DNA from 3 places in the Alteromonas sp. V450 genome. Region 2 is predicted to be linked to each of the others. Evidence: predicted binding sites of a transcription regulator. Region 2 holds the regulator's gene; each other region holds the start of a gene.
What was found. The regulator FNR, encoded in region 2, switches genes on or off when oxygen is low (the NO sensors DNR and NnrR bind a similar motif). The targets are predictions, from matches to a motif close to TTGATCTAGATCAA.
Positions count from the first base shown of each region.

Region 1 (5,758 bases), 2.2 Mb from region 2:
GATGATAAATTTGGCAACTGCCCCGAATGTGGCAAGACATTGCGCGTTCGAGGCAGTAAATCTGGGCCCTTCATAGGTTGTTCAGGCTATCCCGAATGTGAATTCAGCAAACCTCTCCACGATAATCAAACGACCCTGTTAAAGACACTATCGGGTGTAGCTTGCCCAAAGTGCAGTGCTGATTTGGCCATTAAAAAAGGCCGTTATGGTATGTTTGTAGGGTGTACCAATTTTCCACAGTGTCATCATATTGAACCCATCAAGCAGCAGGAAGATACTGCTGTTGACTGTCCACAATGTAAAAAAGGGCATTTGTTATCCCGCACAAACAAGTATGGAAAGCAATTTTTTTCGTGTAACCATTATCCCAAATGCCGTTATGTGCTAAATTTCAAACCAGTTAACAAGCCTTGTCCGCAGTGCGGTTGGGGTGTTTTGATTAACAAAAAAGGGCTGCTGCAATGCCCTCAGCCAGCCTGCGGTTACAAAGAATAGCAATTCTAGAGATTTAAACATGTCTGATAATGTGAGTAGCGGTGTTAATACATTCAACCCTACGAGTGCAGGTACGCCTGACACTGATCCGGTTGTTGAAGCATTCCATAATGGAGAATTACTGGTATACCCAACTGAGGCTGTAATGGGGATTGGTTGTGATCCAGACAATGAAATTGCAGTGAATGCACTTCTACGCGTAAAACAAAGGCCTGTTGAAAAAGGCGTAATTCTTATTGCTGCTAATTACAGTCAATTGCTGCCCTATGTAAATGATAATGCGGTGAGACCTGATAGACGGACCGATATATTTTCAAGTTGGCCTGGTCCCAATACTTGGCTACTTCCAAAGTCGTCATCCGCACCTCAATGGATCACAGGTGAGCATAAAAAAATTGCGGTTAGGGTAACGAACCACCCAGTGGTGGTGGCGCTTTGCAATAAACTTGGCAAACCAATAGTGTCTACTAGTGCTAATCTCTCAGGGCAACCTCCGGCTACGACAATAGCGCAAGCAAAAGCGGTGTTTGGCAATTCGGTAGTCTACGTAGATGGAGAAGTTGGCGGCGCGGATAAGCCAAGCACAATAAGAGATGGAGATACTGCTGAGGTGATTCGAGCATGATGTCAACACAACTGTTAGAAGGTAAAAACGCTCAAGAAGTGATTGAAATCGTTAAGCAATACCTTTTAAACCTGCAAGATTCAATTTGTCAGACATTAGAACTCGCCGATGGAAAAGGTCAGTTTGCTGAAGATAGTTGGCAGCGCGAGGAAGGTGGCGGCGGACGCTCGAGAGTATTAAAAAATGGCGCGGTAATAGAACAGGGCGGTGTTAATTTTTCCCATGTATTCGGCAGTCAAATGCCCGCTTCAGCAACGGCTAATAGACCGGAACTGGCTGGTCGTAATTTTCAGGCGATGGGCGTATCCTTGGTTATTCACCCACACAATCCTTATATCCCTACTTCTCATGCAAACGTACGCTTTTTCATCGCTGAGAAGGAAGGAGAGGCGCCTATCTGGTGGTTTGGGGGAGGATTTGATTTAACGCCTTTCTACCCTTTCAAAGATGATGTAAAGCATTGGCATGATACAGCTAAGAAGTTATGCGCTCCTTTTGGGGATGAGGTTTATCCCAAATATAAGAAATGGTGCGACGACTATTTCTATTTGAAACACAGGAACGAAACTCGCGGTGTCGGAGGGTTATTTTTCGACGACTTAAATGAGTGGGGTTTCGACAAATCGTTTGAATTTATGCAAGCGGTTGGTGATGGTTACATAAATGCCTATGTGCCGATCATTGAAAAGCGTAAACAAATGCCTTTTGGCCCACGCGAACGCGATTTTCAACTCTATCGTCGTGGACGTTATGTTGAATTTAACTTGGTGTTTGATCGTGGAACCTTGTTTGGACTGCAGACAGGTGGGCGTACAGAGTCTATTTTGATGTCGATGCCACCTTTAGCTCGATGGGAATATTGTTACACCCCTGCGCCAGGCAGTGCAGAAGAAAAGCTAACGGATTGGCTAAAGCCCATTGATTGGTAATAATTCATTAAGTAGGTCGTCTTTTCCTTATTTTCCATCATTATTAACGACTAGAAACGCTGTGTGGCAACTTCACGCGGCGTTTTTTGATCTACATCAAGTTCGAATAGTATCTTCGTTTCAGTGAGTTATGAAGCTTGCGCTGGATCAATGTTTCTCTTAACCAAGAGCGTAAAGTAGCGCCATCTTAGTTAAATACAAAAGAGACACATCATGCGCAAACACTTCTTATCTGCATCTGCACTTTGTCTTACACTTGCTGCACTTTCTCCTTTAGCTAGCGCTCATCAACAGGGCGATTGGATTGTCCGCGGCGGTCTTACTACAGTTGCCCCCGATGAATCTACTTCCAATATCGTCGCTGGTGGCACAGACCTTGGTGTTGCCCTGAATATTGGTAACGATACTCAGCTAGGTTTAAACGTTGCGTACTTTGTTACTGATAATATTAATGTCGAATTGCTTGCTGCTACGCCCTTCAAGCACGACGTTACCTTTTCCGTAGCCGACCCTCTCAATACGGGGAACAAGCTTGGCGAGGTCACGCATCTTCCACCAACGCTAACCGTGAACTATTACTTTAACGACACAAGTTCTGCATTTCAGCCATACGTTGGCGCTGGTATTAATTACACTTTTATCTTTGATGAGGAATTTACAAGCGCTAATGAAACTGCTGGCTTAAGCGATTTGTCACTGGATAACTCATTTGGCTTATCAGCTCAACTTGGTATGGACTATCAAATAGATACCAAGTGGCACATAAATGCATCTATTCGGTTTATCGATATAGATACTGAAGCTAAATTTAATGTAGGTGATGCTACCGGTAAGGTTGACGACATTGAAATAGACCCTTGGGTATACACGCTATCAGTCGGCTACACATTCTAATTTTTTGCAAAGCAGTTTGCCGTAACTATTGCACTACTTGATGCGCCGAAAAGAGCGTAGACAGTAACAGGGGAGTTGCGCGTAGTAAGGTCACTCTTTACCACGCGCTTTTTTATTTTGAGTTGACCATATGTTCGGCAAGTTGGTCGAGCGCTTCTAATAATTGTTGTGCTAACGCAGTATCGTCAACCGTTTTAAACATTGCCTTGCGCATGCAGTACATCCATTGCGCTTTCAATTCGGGGGTTACGCTGAAAGGAAGATGACGTGCGCGTAAGCGTGGATGTCCAAATTTTTTTTGATAATCGTCAGGTCCGCCAAGCCAAAGGCTTAAATAAAGAAAGAACACGTAACGAATTCGTTGTAAAGGCAACGGATGAATTGCGAGTAGTTCCTTTGCTAGCGGATCAGTTTCCATAATGTCGTAAAACGTATTGGAAAGCGCTCTTACTTTCTCTTCTCCACCTATACGGTAATATGGTGTACTCTTTTTAGCATCATTGCTTTTCTGTTTTGTTTTAAATAAGTCTCGTATTCCCATGAAAAAATTCGCTGTATTTGGAAATCCTATAGCTCAGAGTTTATCACCAACTATCCATCAAATGTTTGCACATCAGGTAGGAGAAGAGATTTCTTATGAAAAAATCTTGGCGCATGAAGATGGTTTTGTCGAGGCCGCTTCTACATTTCTAGCTCAAGATACTGCAATAGGGTGCAATGTTACTATGCCGTTCAAATTAGACGCCTATAACTTTGCTCAGGTTGAAGACGCTGCTGCGAATGATGCGAAGGCCGTAAATACGCTAATGAAGACAGCGGATGGAAAGGTTAATGGTTTTAATACCGACGGTATTGGCTTAGTGAATGATTTACTTAATAACGGTGTAGCACTAAAAGACAAACACGTTTTACTGTTAGGTGCTGGTGGTGCGGCACGAGGTGTTGTTTCGCCGTTATTTGAGGCCGGTATCGCGAAACTGACTATTGCCAATAGAACGCTAAGCCGTGCAGAGCAGGTGGCCAGGGAAAGTCAGTACGATGAAATAGCGGTAATGACGCTTGAGGGCGTAGCGTCGATAACACCACACGTAATCATTAATTCTACTGCAGCCAGTTTAAACGGCGAACTTCCATGCAATATGAATGCGACGTCCTTGAGTGAGTGTGAAGCGGTGTATGACATGGTCTATAAAAACTCACCAACACCTTTTATGCAAGAAGCAACAAAATTTGGGGTAGCCCAAAGTCTAGATGGGCTAGGTATGTTAGTTGAACAAGCCGCAGCAGCATTTACCATTTGGACAGGCAAAAAACCAAATACTGCCAAGGTAGTAGAAAAAGTAAGGGAACTGGTAAAGCGCTAGTGGCACGGCGCTGTGTCGGGATAAGGCCCAGCAGCGCCACTTATTAAACACGCTTATAGACAAATGGTGTTTTAAATGCAGAGGATTAGGCGTCTTCTAAATATTCGTCTTTTAAGTTCACGTAGTTAACCGCCGACTGTTTCAGAAAGGCTAGTTCACTGTCTTTTAGAGGGCGCTTCTTTTGCATTGGATTGCCCACATAGAGGTATCCACTCTCAAGGCGCTTGTTGGGAGGGACTAATGTACCAGCACCGATGAACACATCATCTTCTACGACAACGCCGTCCATAATAATAGCACCCATACCTACTAGTATTCGACTGCCAAGCTTACAACCGTGTAGCATGCACTTATGACCTACCGTAACGTCTTCACCAATAATTAATGGAAAGCCTTCGGGGTTTTGTGCTGATTTGCGAGTAACGTGCAGCACGCTGCCGTCTTGTACATTACTGCGGGCACCTATTCTGATTTTGTTTACATCGCCCCTTGCCGCGACAAGTGGCCAAATGCTTGCGTCATCGCCTAATACTACGTCACCTGCAATGACAGCTGACGGGTCGACATAGCAGTTTTCACCAAGAGATGGGGTTATAGATTTATAGGTACGTAGGGTCAAAGTATTATTCCTTTTATATTGATACTTCAATAGTTCTACTATTTTAGGTATCGAATAATGAATGAGTAATAGTAATGACAATTACTTTATCACGCTAATTACGTTATTTAAGAATACGAGTGTACTTAATCTCTATATGTTTATTACAAGCTAAGGAGAGCATGATTAGGTGATAACAAATTGCGTAGATCATTAGAAGGCCCATAGTGAAGCGACAAAATAGTGTGTTTGATGAGCGAAGTGGGGCTTTATTGAGCAAACAAACGCAATATGACACTTTTTTTAAAATAAGTGTTGACGTGAGCGCTCATTTCCCTATTATTGAACAATACTTATGTTCTTTAACAATTTGGAAAGCTGATATTAATAGTAATCAATCAAAATTGAGTAACTGAGAAATCGAAAGATGACTTTTTACTCTACTTGACTGAATTGCTTGTTATCAATCGATGATTTGATAGCAAGGCAATTCTTCCGATTAGCTTGTCATTCATGCGACATAACTCAGGCAGAAGTCAAAAGGCTGTTTGGGGTTGTATGGTTAAGTGACGAAGCGTATACGGTGGATGCCTTGGCAGTTAGAGGCGATGAAGGACGTGTAAGTCTGCGAAAAGCTGTGGTGAGCCGACAAAATGCATTTGAGCCACAGATGTCCGAATGGGGAAACCCACCTATTTATAGGTATCGTTGCATGAATACATAGTGTAACGAGGCAAACGAGGGGAACTGAAACATCTAAGTACCCTTAGGAAAAGAAATCAACCGAGATTCCCCTAGTAGCGGCGAGCGAACGGGGAGCAGCCCTTAAGCTGTTTAGAATTTAGTGGAATCC
Region 1 is NZ_MODU01000004.1:3,387,011-3,392,768, forward strand. Features, by position in the region: gene BK026_RS14880 (type I DNA topoisomerase) at 1-495, shown strand, start outside; gene BK026_RS14885 (L-threonylcarbamoyladenylate synthase) at 515-1,120, shown strand; gene hemF (oxygen-dependent coproporphyrinogen oxidase) at 1,117-2,049, shown strand; gene BK026_RS14895 (OmpW family protein) at 2,263-2,943, shown strand; gene BK026_RS14900 (group II truncated hemoglobin) at 3,056-3,484, opposite strand; gene aroE (shikimate dehydrogenase) at 3,483-4,307, shown strand; gene BK026_RS14910 (gamma carbonic anhydrase family protein) at 4,393-4,926, opposite strand; rRNA gene BK026_RS14920 (23S ribosomal RNA) at 5,466-5,758, shown strand, end outside.
Region 1: a site for FNR is predicted at 2,136-2,149, ahead of BK026_RS14895 (OmpW family protein). Genes of this name have one in related genera too.

Region 2 (5,758 bases):
GCAAAAACATTCAAAGGCTAAATCGATAGCGGAGAGACGAAGCCATCGGGCTTAATGGCAAGTACATCACAATTGAGTTCATCAATAACATGTTCGGCTGTATTGCCAATAAGCGCCGCAGAAAGACCAACGCGTCCAACGGTGCCGATAACTACAAGTTCGGCATCTAATGTTTTAGCAACCTGCGGAATGACTTTTTCCGGAAGGCCTTCTTCTACAACGCATTTATTCTCAGGAATGCCGTACTTTAGCGCATGACTGCGCATTTCCTTTAAATGGTGGTTTTTCACTGCATCATGATAAGTATCGGGGTCAAACTCAGGCACTTCAATGGCGATGTTAAGTGGGGTTGAAGGAAAACTATTTACTAAGTTTACATTTCCTTTTAATAGTGACGCATAGTCGTTAGCGATGTGAGTAAGTTTATCGTTGAGAGCTGCGTGCTCGTCATCTTCGCTACCCACGTTTACAGCGGCAATGATTTCACCATTTTCCGGCCAGTCGTGCTCTTTCACCAGCAGCACTGGGCGAGGGCATTTGCGCATTAAATGCCAGTCTGTAGGTGTAAAAATTACAGAAGCAAGGTCATCATGGTTTTTGGTGGCTTTTACTACCAGATCTATATGATGCTTAAGAGCATAATAGATGATTGACTCATACGCGCGATTATTCCATTCAACAACAATGTTAGTTTCATCAAAACCTTGTTCTTTTAGGTGGGATGCCAGCCATTTTGCATGTTCATTCGTGACAGCCTGCCGCATGGACTCGCGTTCGTCGGGGCTTAACATCGTTGTCATATCGTAAGACAAATCGTATACCACCATCATGGCGGTAACCTGTGCACCGGTTTTCGATGCAAGTTCAAAGGCGCGACTTAGTGCTGGTTGGTTATCGCGCTCGGCATCAACAACAGCTAGAATTCGTTTACACTCAATCATAACGTCCCCCTAACGGTGAAGTTCGGTAGCGACTGACAACGTTGCACTGTTTTAAATGTCGCTTTTATTAACTATAAACGACATTAAGAAAAACGTAAGTTGTTTTAGAACAAGAATTTCACAACGTGAAATATGTGTACCTGGCAACGTAAATAAAATAGTGCGTGAGGGAGAGAAAGTTAAAATAATGAACTGGCGTGTGGGGTACAAGCGCGCGTGGCGCGCTGCATATTAACGTAAGGAGTGATTATCCACAGACTACGCTAGGACCATTGAGCGCTTCTAACTTGTTATTTAGCCTGTCAAAATCCAAAATCGAGATGAGTTTGCCATCCACCTTGATGATGCCATCCTTCTGGAAGCGGCTTAAGAGGCGACTTATAGTCTCAATGGTCAACCCTAAATAGTTTCCTATTTCATTACGCGTCATGGTCAAATGAAACTCTCTGTGTGAGAAGCCACGTTCCTCAAATCGCTGAGACAAATGTGAAATAAAATACAGTAAACGCTCTTCTGCAGTTCGCTTGTTTAGAAGCATGATCATGTCGTGATCTTGTTTTATTTCCGCGCTCATGAAACTCAAAATTTGATGGCGAAGTTTTGGAAATTGTACCGACATTTCATCGAGGGTTTCATAGGGAAGTTCACACACCATGGCCGTCTCCAGTGCAGACGTGTAGCTTTGATGTTTATTTTCCCGCAGTGCATCAAAGCCGATGATATCGCCAGGGAAATGAAAACCAGTAATTTGCTCTTCGCCTTCGTTATTTGTAACGAATGACTTAAACGAACCCGTTCTGACAGCGAACAGCGAATGGAATTTGTCGCCAGTATGTATAAGTGTATCACCTTTATGAAGCGGTTTTTTACGCTCAATAATATCGTCAAGAGATTCAATTTCTGTTTTATTCAGCGCCACGGGTAAACACAAGTGACTAAAACTACAGTTTTGACAGTGAATAGAAAATTGGCTTCCTTTGCTCATAATGCACGCTCTCTAAAAGAATACCTCATAATAATACACCCATTTTTAAACGATTGCGCCATGAATAAGATAAGCGGCATATATGGCCATTATTGCTGCAATAATCTGTCTAAAATGATTGTGCTGAAAACTACGCACGATATATTGGCTACCGGCGCTTGCGGCAAGCAACGTAGGTAGTGTACCCAAACCGAAGAAAAACATAATAGCTGCGCCTTCTAGCGCATTACCTGCCGCAAGTGACCAAGTAAGTGTTGAATATACTAAGCCACAAGGTAGCCAACCCCAGATAAACCCATAAGGTATGGCGCTAAAAGGGGTTTTGAACGGCAAAAAACGTTTAGAGAACGGCTGGACTTTGGAGAATAAACCTTTGCCAGCGTTTTCTAACACTGATAATCCTGTCCACCATTTGCCTAAATAGCAGGCTAGTAGCAACAGCATCACGCCGCTGAGTAAAGAGAGGGCGTAGTTTGCTAAGGGGATAAAGTCTGCTGCTATTTTTCCTAGTGTTCCGGTCATCGCGCCAGCGATGGTATAACTCACTATACGCCCCATGTTGTAGGCAAGCGTATAGGGGAGTGCACTTGCATCTTTTGGGGAGACCATTCTCAGTGCGGCAACAATTCCCCCACACATACCCACACAGTGAACGCCACCTGCCAAGCCAATAAGAAAGGCCGAGAAGTAATTAATCCCGTCCATGCGGCGCTTTGTGCTTGTTTGACTTGTTGTCTTGAAGTTGCTTACGCTCTTCTGCTAGTTTTTTCTCTTCTGGCGAGAGGTCGTCATCAAATAGTATGCTGTAGCCTTGACGATCAAGGTCTTCGAACTGGTTGGTTTTCACCGCCCAGAAAAATATCACGATAGCAACAGCAACGATAATGATGGCGATTGGAATTAGTACGTAAATAATACTCATGTTATTTGCTCAATAATCGTGTTGAGTTTGTAACAACGATAATACTGCTCAACGACATACCTACAACCGCCATCCATGGAGAAAGTAACCCAGAGACTGCGAAAGGTAAGATAAGAACATTGTAACCTACCGACCAACCAATGTTTTGACGTATTTTTTGTTTCACTTGATGTGCGGTTTGTATAAGTTCCGGCACAGAAAGCAATTGATCGCCAAGCAATATTACATCGGCAGCAGTTTTAGCCACATCTGTTGCGTTGCCTACAGCTATTGCTACATCTGCACTGGCTAAAACAGGTGCGTCATTGATACCGTCACCCATCATCATTACTTTTGCACCGGTTTGCTGCAAAGTTTTAACCGCTTGGTATTTTTGCTCTGGTGTAAGCCCACCTATAGCTGTTGAAATTGGCAAGGTTTTGGTGAGCACATCAACGTTTTGTTGTGTATCTCCGCTTAAAACAGCCAATTCATGGTTTGTTTTTAACAAATTGAGGGTTTCTTTTGTATCGACACGCAGTGAATCTCGTACCTCAAATGCTGCCATAATACGCCCTTCAACGGTAAGAAAAACGTTAGCTGTGGGATATTGTTCAATAGACGTTATGTAGATGTCGCTCACGCTAAAGGCAGCTGATCCCATGGAGAACATGGTATCGTTAATTTCGCCGCTGATCCCCCCGCCAGGTGTTACGGAAAAATTTGTTACTTTGTGTAATTCGTTTTTGGCGCGTTGGTCACATCCATTGTCACCATTAAACGCCTTGGCGATAGGGTGCTCTGAACGGGATTCTAGCGCACATGCAATTGACAAGGCTTTGTCACTATCAACGCCATCAGCGTACCACGCGTTTGTAATGGTGAACTTGCCTTGAGTTAACGTACCGGTTTTGTCTAGTGCGATGGTGTCAATATCAGTAATTTGTTCAAGTGCATCAGCACGTTTAAGCAAAATACCTTGTCTATTTAATTTGGCCATAGCACAAGTGAGTGCCGATGGGGTTGCTAACCCTAATGCACAAGGACAGGTAGCCACTAGCACAGATATGGTGATCCAAAATGCCTCGTCGCTCCCCTGATATGCCCAAAAGCTATAGGTTAAGGCAGAAATCAGCAATACAGCGGTAACAAAGTATCGAGAAAAATTATCCGCTATCTGCGCCGCTTTGGGCTTACTCGCCATCGCACTTGCTTGTAACCTTACTATTTGATTTACCAGTGCATTTTTAAGGGTTTGCGTAACTGTAATGGTCAGGCTGCCGTCTTGACATACAGTACCACCATATACAGTACTATTGTTTGACTTGCGTACTGGATTAAATTCACCAGTAAGCATTGATTCGTCAACCGCTGCGTTTCCCTCGATTACTATGCCATCAATGGGAATGGTTTCGCCAGGCTTAACCAAAACCACATCGTCTACTTTTAGCTGCTTTGCTAAGCACTCAGTCATGCTCCCATCCTGCAGTAACTTAGTAGCGGAGACGGGTACATATTGCATCATATTGGCTGAAATTTGCGCCGCTCTGTGTCTGCTGCGGTGCTCTAAGAAGCGACTAAGCAGAAGCAAAAAGATGAACATACAAATAGATTCGAAATACACCTCGCCTTGCTCTAAAACGGTAGAGCGAATACCCGCAAAAAAGGTACCAAATATGGCGAGCGTAACCGGCACATCCATATTTACTGTTCTTGCGCTAAGCGCTTTGGCTGCGCCAACATAAAAGATGCTGCCGGAATACAGTACTACCGGTGTGGTTAGTGTAAGGGCAACCCAATAAAAGTATTGTCGGGTTTCTAACTCTATGGCGCCAAACCAATCAAAATAAAGGCCCGTCATCAGCATCATCACTTGCATGGTCATAATGCCTGCAAGGCCAAGCTTCTTTAGAAATGTTTTTTGTTCACGCTTATAACTGGCTTCGTGTTCGTCGGGGTGAAATGGAGACCCAACATAACCAATGCGCTTAAGTGTTGAGAGTATTTGGCTAAGTTTAATATCGTGCGGTAACCATGTGACAAGTGCCCGGCGCTCTTGAACGTTCACCGCGACTTGCTTTATTCCATCTACTTTCGACAACTGCTTTTCGATAAGCCAGCCGCACGCAGCACAAGTAATACCTTCGAGGGTTAATTGGATTTGTTTGTGTTGACCTTCTTCAAAAACAAACTCTTCTTGAAGAGAAGGGTCGTCATAGACTTTAAGTTTATCGAGGGTTTCTAAAATACTATCGTCAGATTTTTGCGCCGGTTCGGTTCTAAACTGATAGTAATCTTCAAGACCGTTACTAACGATCGCTTCAGCCACGGCTTGGCAGCCAGGGCAACACATGTCTCGTTGTTGCCCTAATATAACAGTAGTAAATTTCCCTTCGTCGGAACTTGCTACAGGCAGTCCGCAGTGGTAACAGTCGTGCATCGCCATTATGGGTTGAATTTCATTTTGCCAGAGTGGGGCAGATAAACCGTGTTTTGGATTTTCCAGCTATCATCAATTGGCGTCAGCGATATGCGCCATTTACCGTCAAGGTTTTCTTCGACAAAGCCGCGATAAATGCCGTTGGCGTCACGACTTAATAAAACGCTGACATCGCGCTCTTCTAGCGTTACATGATAGAAGCTTAATTTTACCGCGTTCCCATCTTGTGGAACACCTGAATGAAACTGCAGCGCAATGCTACCGTCGTCAATGGTTAAATCGGTGGTGATATTCATGCGGCGGGCTATGGCTTCTTTGTCCAGACGGGCATTAATTGCTTTTCCTTCCTTGTAGTAGTCGTCTACCACTAGGCTATCTTCAGTACTAATAGCAAGGTTTAACAACACGCCACCCATGATGAGGGTAATGATAGGAACAGCAATTAAAAACCAGGGCCAGAACTCTTTATACCAGGGTCTATTCATCGAAAT
Region 2 is NZ_MODU01000004.1:1,165,060-1,170,817, reverse strand. Features, by position in the region: gene uspE (universal stress protein UspE) at 18-941, opposite strand; gene fnr (fumarate/nitrate reduction transcriptional regulator Fnr) at 1,189-1,926, opposite strand; gene BK026_RS05060 (sulfite exporter TauE/SafE family protein) at 1,972-2,631, opposite strand; gene ccoS (cbb3-type cytochrome oxidase assembly protein CcoS) at 2,618-2,848, opposite strand; gene BK026_RS05050 (heavy metal translocating P-type ATPase) at 2,850-5,273, opposite strand; gene BK026_RS05045 (FixH family protein) at 5,273-5,752, opposite strand.

Region 3 (5,758 bases), 1.7 Mb from region 2:
TTCAAACATGTTTGCTCTCCTTAAACCGTGCTTGGGTCTGGATCAGTAGGTTGCATTTTTGCCTTTGCAACTTCCCGCTCTTCTGTCGTTATCTCTTCAATTTCAACTGCTCTTCTGCACATCAACATAAGTGTTCCCATATATGCAATTAGAAGCACCGTATAGATAACAAGGTAGAGCGTGAACGACAGAGCAATATTGGCCGGTGGCAATTGAGTAACGGCATCAGCGGTTCTTAATACGCCGCTTACCAAATAGGGCTGACGGCCTATTTCCGTTACGTACCAGCCTGCTAGCGTTGCAATCCAGCCACTAAATGCCATGCCTGCAAACGTGCGTTTAAGCCAAACAGGGAAGTCTTTGCTTCGTATAAGATAGAGACTGCCAAGCCACGACACAGCAAGCATTAACATGCCCATTCCTACCATAACCCTAAAACCGAAGAAAACAGGTGCGACGGGCGGATGCTCTCCTTCAAACTCATTTAACCCTTTAATCTCCCCCTTAAGCTCGTGAGTAAGAATTAAACTTGCACCATAAGGGATAGGAATTTCAAAATGATTTTCTTTGCTTTCTTCGTCAGGAATTGCAAAAAGCAACAAAGGTGCGCCTTCAGTGGTTTCCCAAAGTCCTTCCATTGCCGCTACTTTCTGAGGCTGATGCTCAAGGCTATTTAGACCATGCATGTCGCCGGCAAAAATTTGCAAAGGAATTAACACTGCCGCCGTATAGGTGGCTGTTTTTAAAGCGAGTTTGGGCGCTAGCTTGTCGTCGCCTTTCAGCATGCGGTAGGCCGAAAGCCCAGCTATCAGGAAGCTGGCTGTCAGTCCAGACGCTAACATCATATGTACAAAGCGGTAAGGGAAAGATGGGTTAAAGATAATTTCTTTCCAGTTTGTGGCATACACCACACCGTCGACCACTTCAAAGCCCTGTGGGGTTTGCATCCAGCTATTTAAGGCTAATATCCAGAACGCTGAGGTTGTGGTACCAAGCGCAACAATAAGGGTTGAAGCCGTATGCAGCCAGTTAGGTACTCGACGTATGCCAAATAGCATGATGCCTAAAAATGTGGCCTCTAAAAAGAAGGCGGTGAGTACCTCGTAGCCGAGCAGAGGCCCTGCTACATTACCTACTTTTTCCATAAAGCCAGGCCAGTTGGTGCCAAATTGGAATGACATGGTGACGCCGCTTACCACACCTAACGCGAAGCTTAGGGCAAAGACTCGCACCCAAAAGCGATACATACGCATCCACACAGGGTGGCCTGAAGTATTAGAGCGCAGCTTAAAATAAAATAGAAACCAGCCCATCGCCATGGTTATGGTTGGAAACAAAATATGAAAACTAATATTTAACGCAAATTGTAAACGAGACAGCAAGAATGCATCCACAGAAGGCCCCCTTAGTTAACGCTGTTTTTCCCCGGAAGTAGCTTGTCCTTAAGCTCAAGCATACGGCCCACGCCAGAACCCAACTTCATCAACGTGTTTAACTTTTCAGGCCCAAGATTTTGAAGCTCTTCAGACCATGCCGTAATTGATTCGAGTAAATCGTGAATTTCGTTCAGTTTATGTTGTGCATTTGCCTCTTTTTCGTTAGCGGGCGCATCGAGTAATAAGTCACGTAAAAGGCTCATAGTTGGGTCTATTTCCCTCTTTCTGCGCTCTTCAAATACTCTGTTTGCTAGCGTCCAAATATCACCAGCAGGAATAAAAAACTCTTTTCTCTCACCAGGAACATGGTGCTGTTTAACAAGGCGCCATGACTGAAGTTCTTTCAGCCCCATGCTGGTGTTTCCTCGCGAAATATTAAGTGCATCGGCAATTTCTTGCGCTGAGATAGGCTCATCATTGAGTACGATTACGGCTAGAATCTGCCCAACTGTCCTATTGAAGCCCCAGCGGCTTCCCATTTCGCCAAAATGCATAACTGCGGATGTAATCAAGGGCGTCATTTTCATTATATTTTTCCAGAAGTTTCAGAAATTACTGAAAGTTTATACCAAAAGATTGCGCTAGATCAAGATTACTAACAAAAGTGTAAGAAAATCGACGAGTCAAAAGCATTTGTTTAAGCTGAAAAAAATCACCTTAAAATTCATCGTGTTGTTGTCAAAAAATCATAGAAAATAGTGTTTTAGAATCTAATTGTGGTAATGTAAAAAGCATTTAACGTAATTTTCCCTTACGGTAGAAATCATGAACGGAATACACAACGCATCGCTTCAAAACTGTGAGGATGAAGCAATTCACTTAATTGAAAGTGTGCAGAGCTTTGGTTACGTTATAGCGATAGACCCGACAACCAAAATTATCCACGTTGTTAGCGAAAATATCGGTGAGTTGTTTAAAGTAAAAGTGGTGCCTGGCGAAACCTTAGTTACTGCGTTAATTGATATTCCGGCTCCTGATGGGCACACATTTGACACGATACATGCCGCTGTTCAAGGTGGAGAAACGCGCCACGCTTACCAGTGGAAGTTTGCTGAAAATGCACTGTGGTTAGACAACTGGGATAAAGAAGGCAGCGGTGTCGTTTTTGATTCCAATGGGTTGTTGGTCATCGAGTTAGAGCCAACGCCGCAACTAAGTTATGAAGCCGCCCAGCAATGGGTTCCGATGGACGTTGACATTAGAGCCTTGTTGCCTGATGTCGATAGTTGTCATGACATTCAAGACGTTGCTGATGCTATTGCCGAGGTATTTCGGCGCTACATTGGTTTCGATTCGGTCATGGTTTATCAATTTGACAAAACCTATTGCGGAGAAGTCATTGGTGAGTCAACGGAGCCTGCCGCACGTTCATTTAAAGGGCTTAAATTTCCTGCTTCAGATATCCCATCACAAGCAAGAGCGCTTTACTTAAAAAATAGAGTACGATGCGTTTACGATGTAGAAGAAACGCCTATAGGGTTACAACCTTATTTGCAGAGTGATAACAGACCTCCACTTGATTTGTCTATGTCGATGGTGCGCTCGGTGTCGCCTATTCATATTAGGTATTTAAAAAATATGGGAGTGCGTTCATCGTTTTCGGTTTCACTAGTCTTTGAAGGTAAACTCTGGGGATTGCTTGCGTGCCACAATAGTGCACCATTGTATATCGACCAGAAAAAGCGTTTAGTGTGTGAGTCGCTTGGTCATCTCTACGCATGGCAACTGCATACAAAAGCACTGCATAGGAAGAAAGAACAGTTTCAAATACGACAGCGAAAGCTTAATAATATTGTCCACAAACTTACTACATTTTCTAACCCGTTAGAGGCGATTGGAGAAAAAGAGCAGGATTTATTAGATGTGGCTGAATCGTGTGGTCTGGCGGTGATAACCCCTACCGGAAATTATTTAGTAGGTAAAACGCCATCCGAGCCAACGTTGGTAAAGCTCTTAGAAAGATTTGCTGTATCTCAGTCAGAGCAATCGATTTCGATAAATCGGCTAGGTGATGAGGTATCTGAAAACTGTAATCTCAACGGTATTCGCGGTATGTATATTTCGTGTGTATCAGCAAAGTTAGGCTATTACACGGTATGGTTCAGAGAACAGAAAGATAAGACTATTCGCTGGGCGGGACGAGAAGCTGCGAGTAAAGACGTTGGCAGGTCACTGACACCGAGAAATTCATTCGATATGTATTTGCAAAGCGTGGCAGATGAATCAGTCGAATGGACGGATGACGACCAGCTGATAATAGAAGGCTTTGATCATCTCTTTATCCCTTACGCTTTAAGTTTAAAGGCATCGCTAGATAAGCAGATTAGCAAATTGGAAGAGCTCGATAAGGCAAAAGACCAATTTCTTGCCAGTATTTCACATGAGTTACGCTCCCCGTTAAACTCCATTGTAGGTTGGACGGACTTGGCGCTTATGGATGTTGCTAACGTCGATCGCATGACCGACGCCCTAGGCGTGATAAAACGTGCAGCGTCTACCCAAGCAGCGCTTATTAACGATATTCTAGACCTATCGCGCATCATCTCAGGTACGATGAAACTAAGTACGCACTCTTTAAAGATTGCTGATTGTATTAAAGAAGTCGCCAAATCATTTGAAGCAGGGTTTGCAGGAAAAAACATTCAACTCACTATTCATTGTGAAGATGAGCATACTCAAATTTTAGGTGACAGTTTACGGATAAAGCAAGTTATCAACAATTTGCTTAGCAACGCGCTTAAATTCACTGCAAAAAGCGGTACGGTCCACATTCGCGGAAAAAGAGAGCACTCGAATTATCTATTCCGAATTAAAGATAACGGCAAAGGCATGACAAAAGAGCAACAGTCGCATGTTTTTGAACGTTTCTACCAAGGCAAAAATGAGCACAATCGTCACGGTTTAGGGCTTGGATTATCGATCGTTAAAAGTTTAATAGAGATGCACGGTGGAGAAATCAATGTTGAAAGTGACGGCCCAAACACGGGTACGACTTTCTTTGTCTCTTTGCCAATAGCCCCGTTAAATTTGCACGACGACGTCATTGAATCAAAGCATTCTCAAATCAGTGATTTAACCGAGTCTCTAAGATTAAGTGGATTGCGCATGTTGGTGGCAGAAGATGAGCGAGATGCTAGAGACTTTATTAAGCTATTTTTAGAGTCAAATGGTGCAAGGGTCAATGTGGTGAAAAATGGCTTATTGGCCTGGAAAGAGCTGAATGATATGCCTGATGCTTTCGATTTACTCTTATCCGATATTGGCATGCCAGAACTCGACGGACTCGGCTTAATGCTAAAAGTTCGCGCTAGCGAAATTCCAGAAATCTCGTCTTTAAACGCAGTAGCATTAACGGCGTATGCTTATACATCTGATAGAGTAAAAGCATTAAAGGCAGGTTTTAACAACTACGTTTCTAAACCTGTCGATGGAGAAGAGCTTCTTACCATCTTAGAAATGTACATGCCCAATAAAAACTAACGTTGAAACATTATTTACCAACGCCGCAACAGCTGCTGATAAGTCGTTTTATCGAGCATCGACTCGCGGCCCGCAAGCGGTGCGCCTTCGGGTAAGGCCGCTTGCGCTTCTGAAAGCGATGAATACGATATACCGTCGATAACGAAAAGGCTGGCTTCTGATGTAGGCGTGTGGTCTATAGAAAATGCGCTTTCGATGTCATCACTAGAACGCGTTATACTACTGTGTCCAATATAATCTGCTACGCCATCTCCATTAATATCTTTACTAAGCCATGCGAGGTTGAGAGGCAGGTTAAATTTACCAATATTCTGCATATTTTCGACGGTGTTGTTGAACCGTTCAATGAGCTGTGTAGCGTTTGATACTTTTTTAGAAATAGCGAGCTGAAGCCCGGTCTTAACAAGCGGTTTAGCTGAAAAGTGAAGCGTTTCCTCGTTATCGTTTGCAAGCATTATATTAAACTCGCGAGCAAGTAACTCTGTGGTAATAAGATAGGGTGCTCTGTCATCTGCAAGCTGCTTAAAAGCGTCGAAAGTAGTAGGGTTACGCGAGAACTTGATGTCTTTTAATGAACGAAAATGAGGGGTGTTGGCAAACCGGTTTTCAATTGCTACACGACTACCTTTTAAGTGCGGAAACAACTTCACATTGCTTACTTGCGGATCTTTACTCACCGCGTAAAGAGTTACAGGTAAATACACACGCGACAATAAAAATTGATCGCTATCTTCACCTAAGTTGATGTAAGCAAATTCACCGTCTATTTTTCCCGTAAGTACAGCGCTTCCTAAAAATGCATCGCGCATGACAAGCAGAGTGACATCAAGATCAGCATGTTG
Region 3 is NZ_MODU01000004.1:2,849,885-2,855,642, reverse strand. Features, by position in the region: gene BK026_RS12430 (cytochrome d ubiquinol oxidase subunit II) at 1-9, opposite strand, end outside; gene BK026_RS12425 (cytochrome ubiquinol oxidase subunit I) at 21-1,394, opposite strand; gene BK026_RS12420 (GbsR/MarR family transcriptional regulator) at 1,406-1,963, opposite strand; gene BK026_RS12415 (ATP-binding protein) at 2,202-4,916, shown strand; gene BK026_RS12410 (transporter substrate-binding domain-containing protein) at 4,931-5,758, opposite strand, start outside.
Region 3: a site for FNR is predicted at 2,013-2,026, ahead of BK026_RS12420 (GbsR/MarR family transcriptional regulator). Genes of this name have one in related genera too.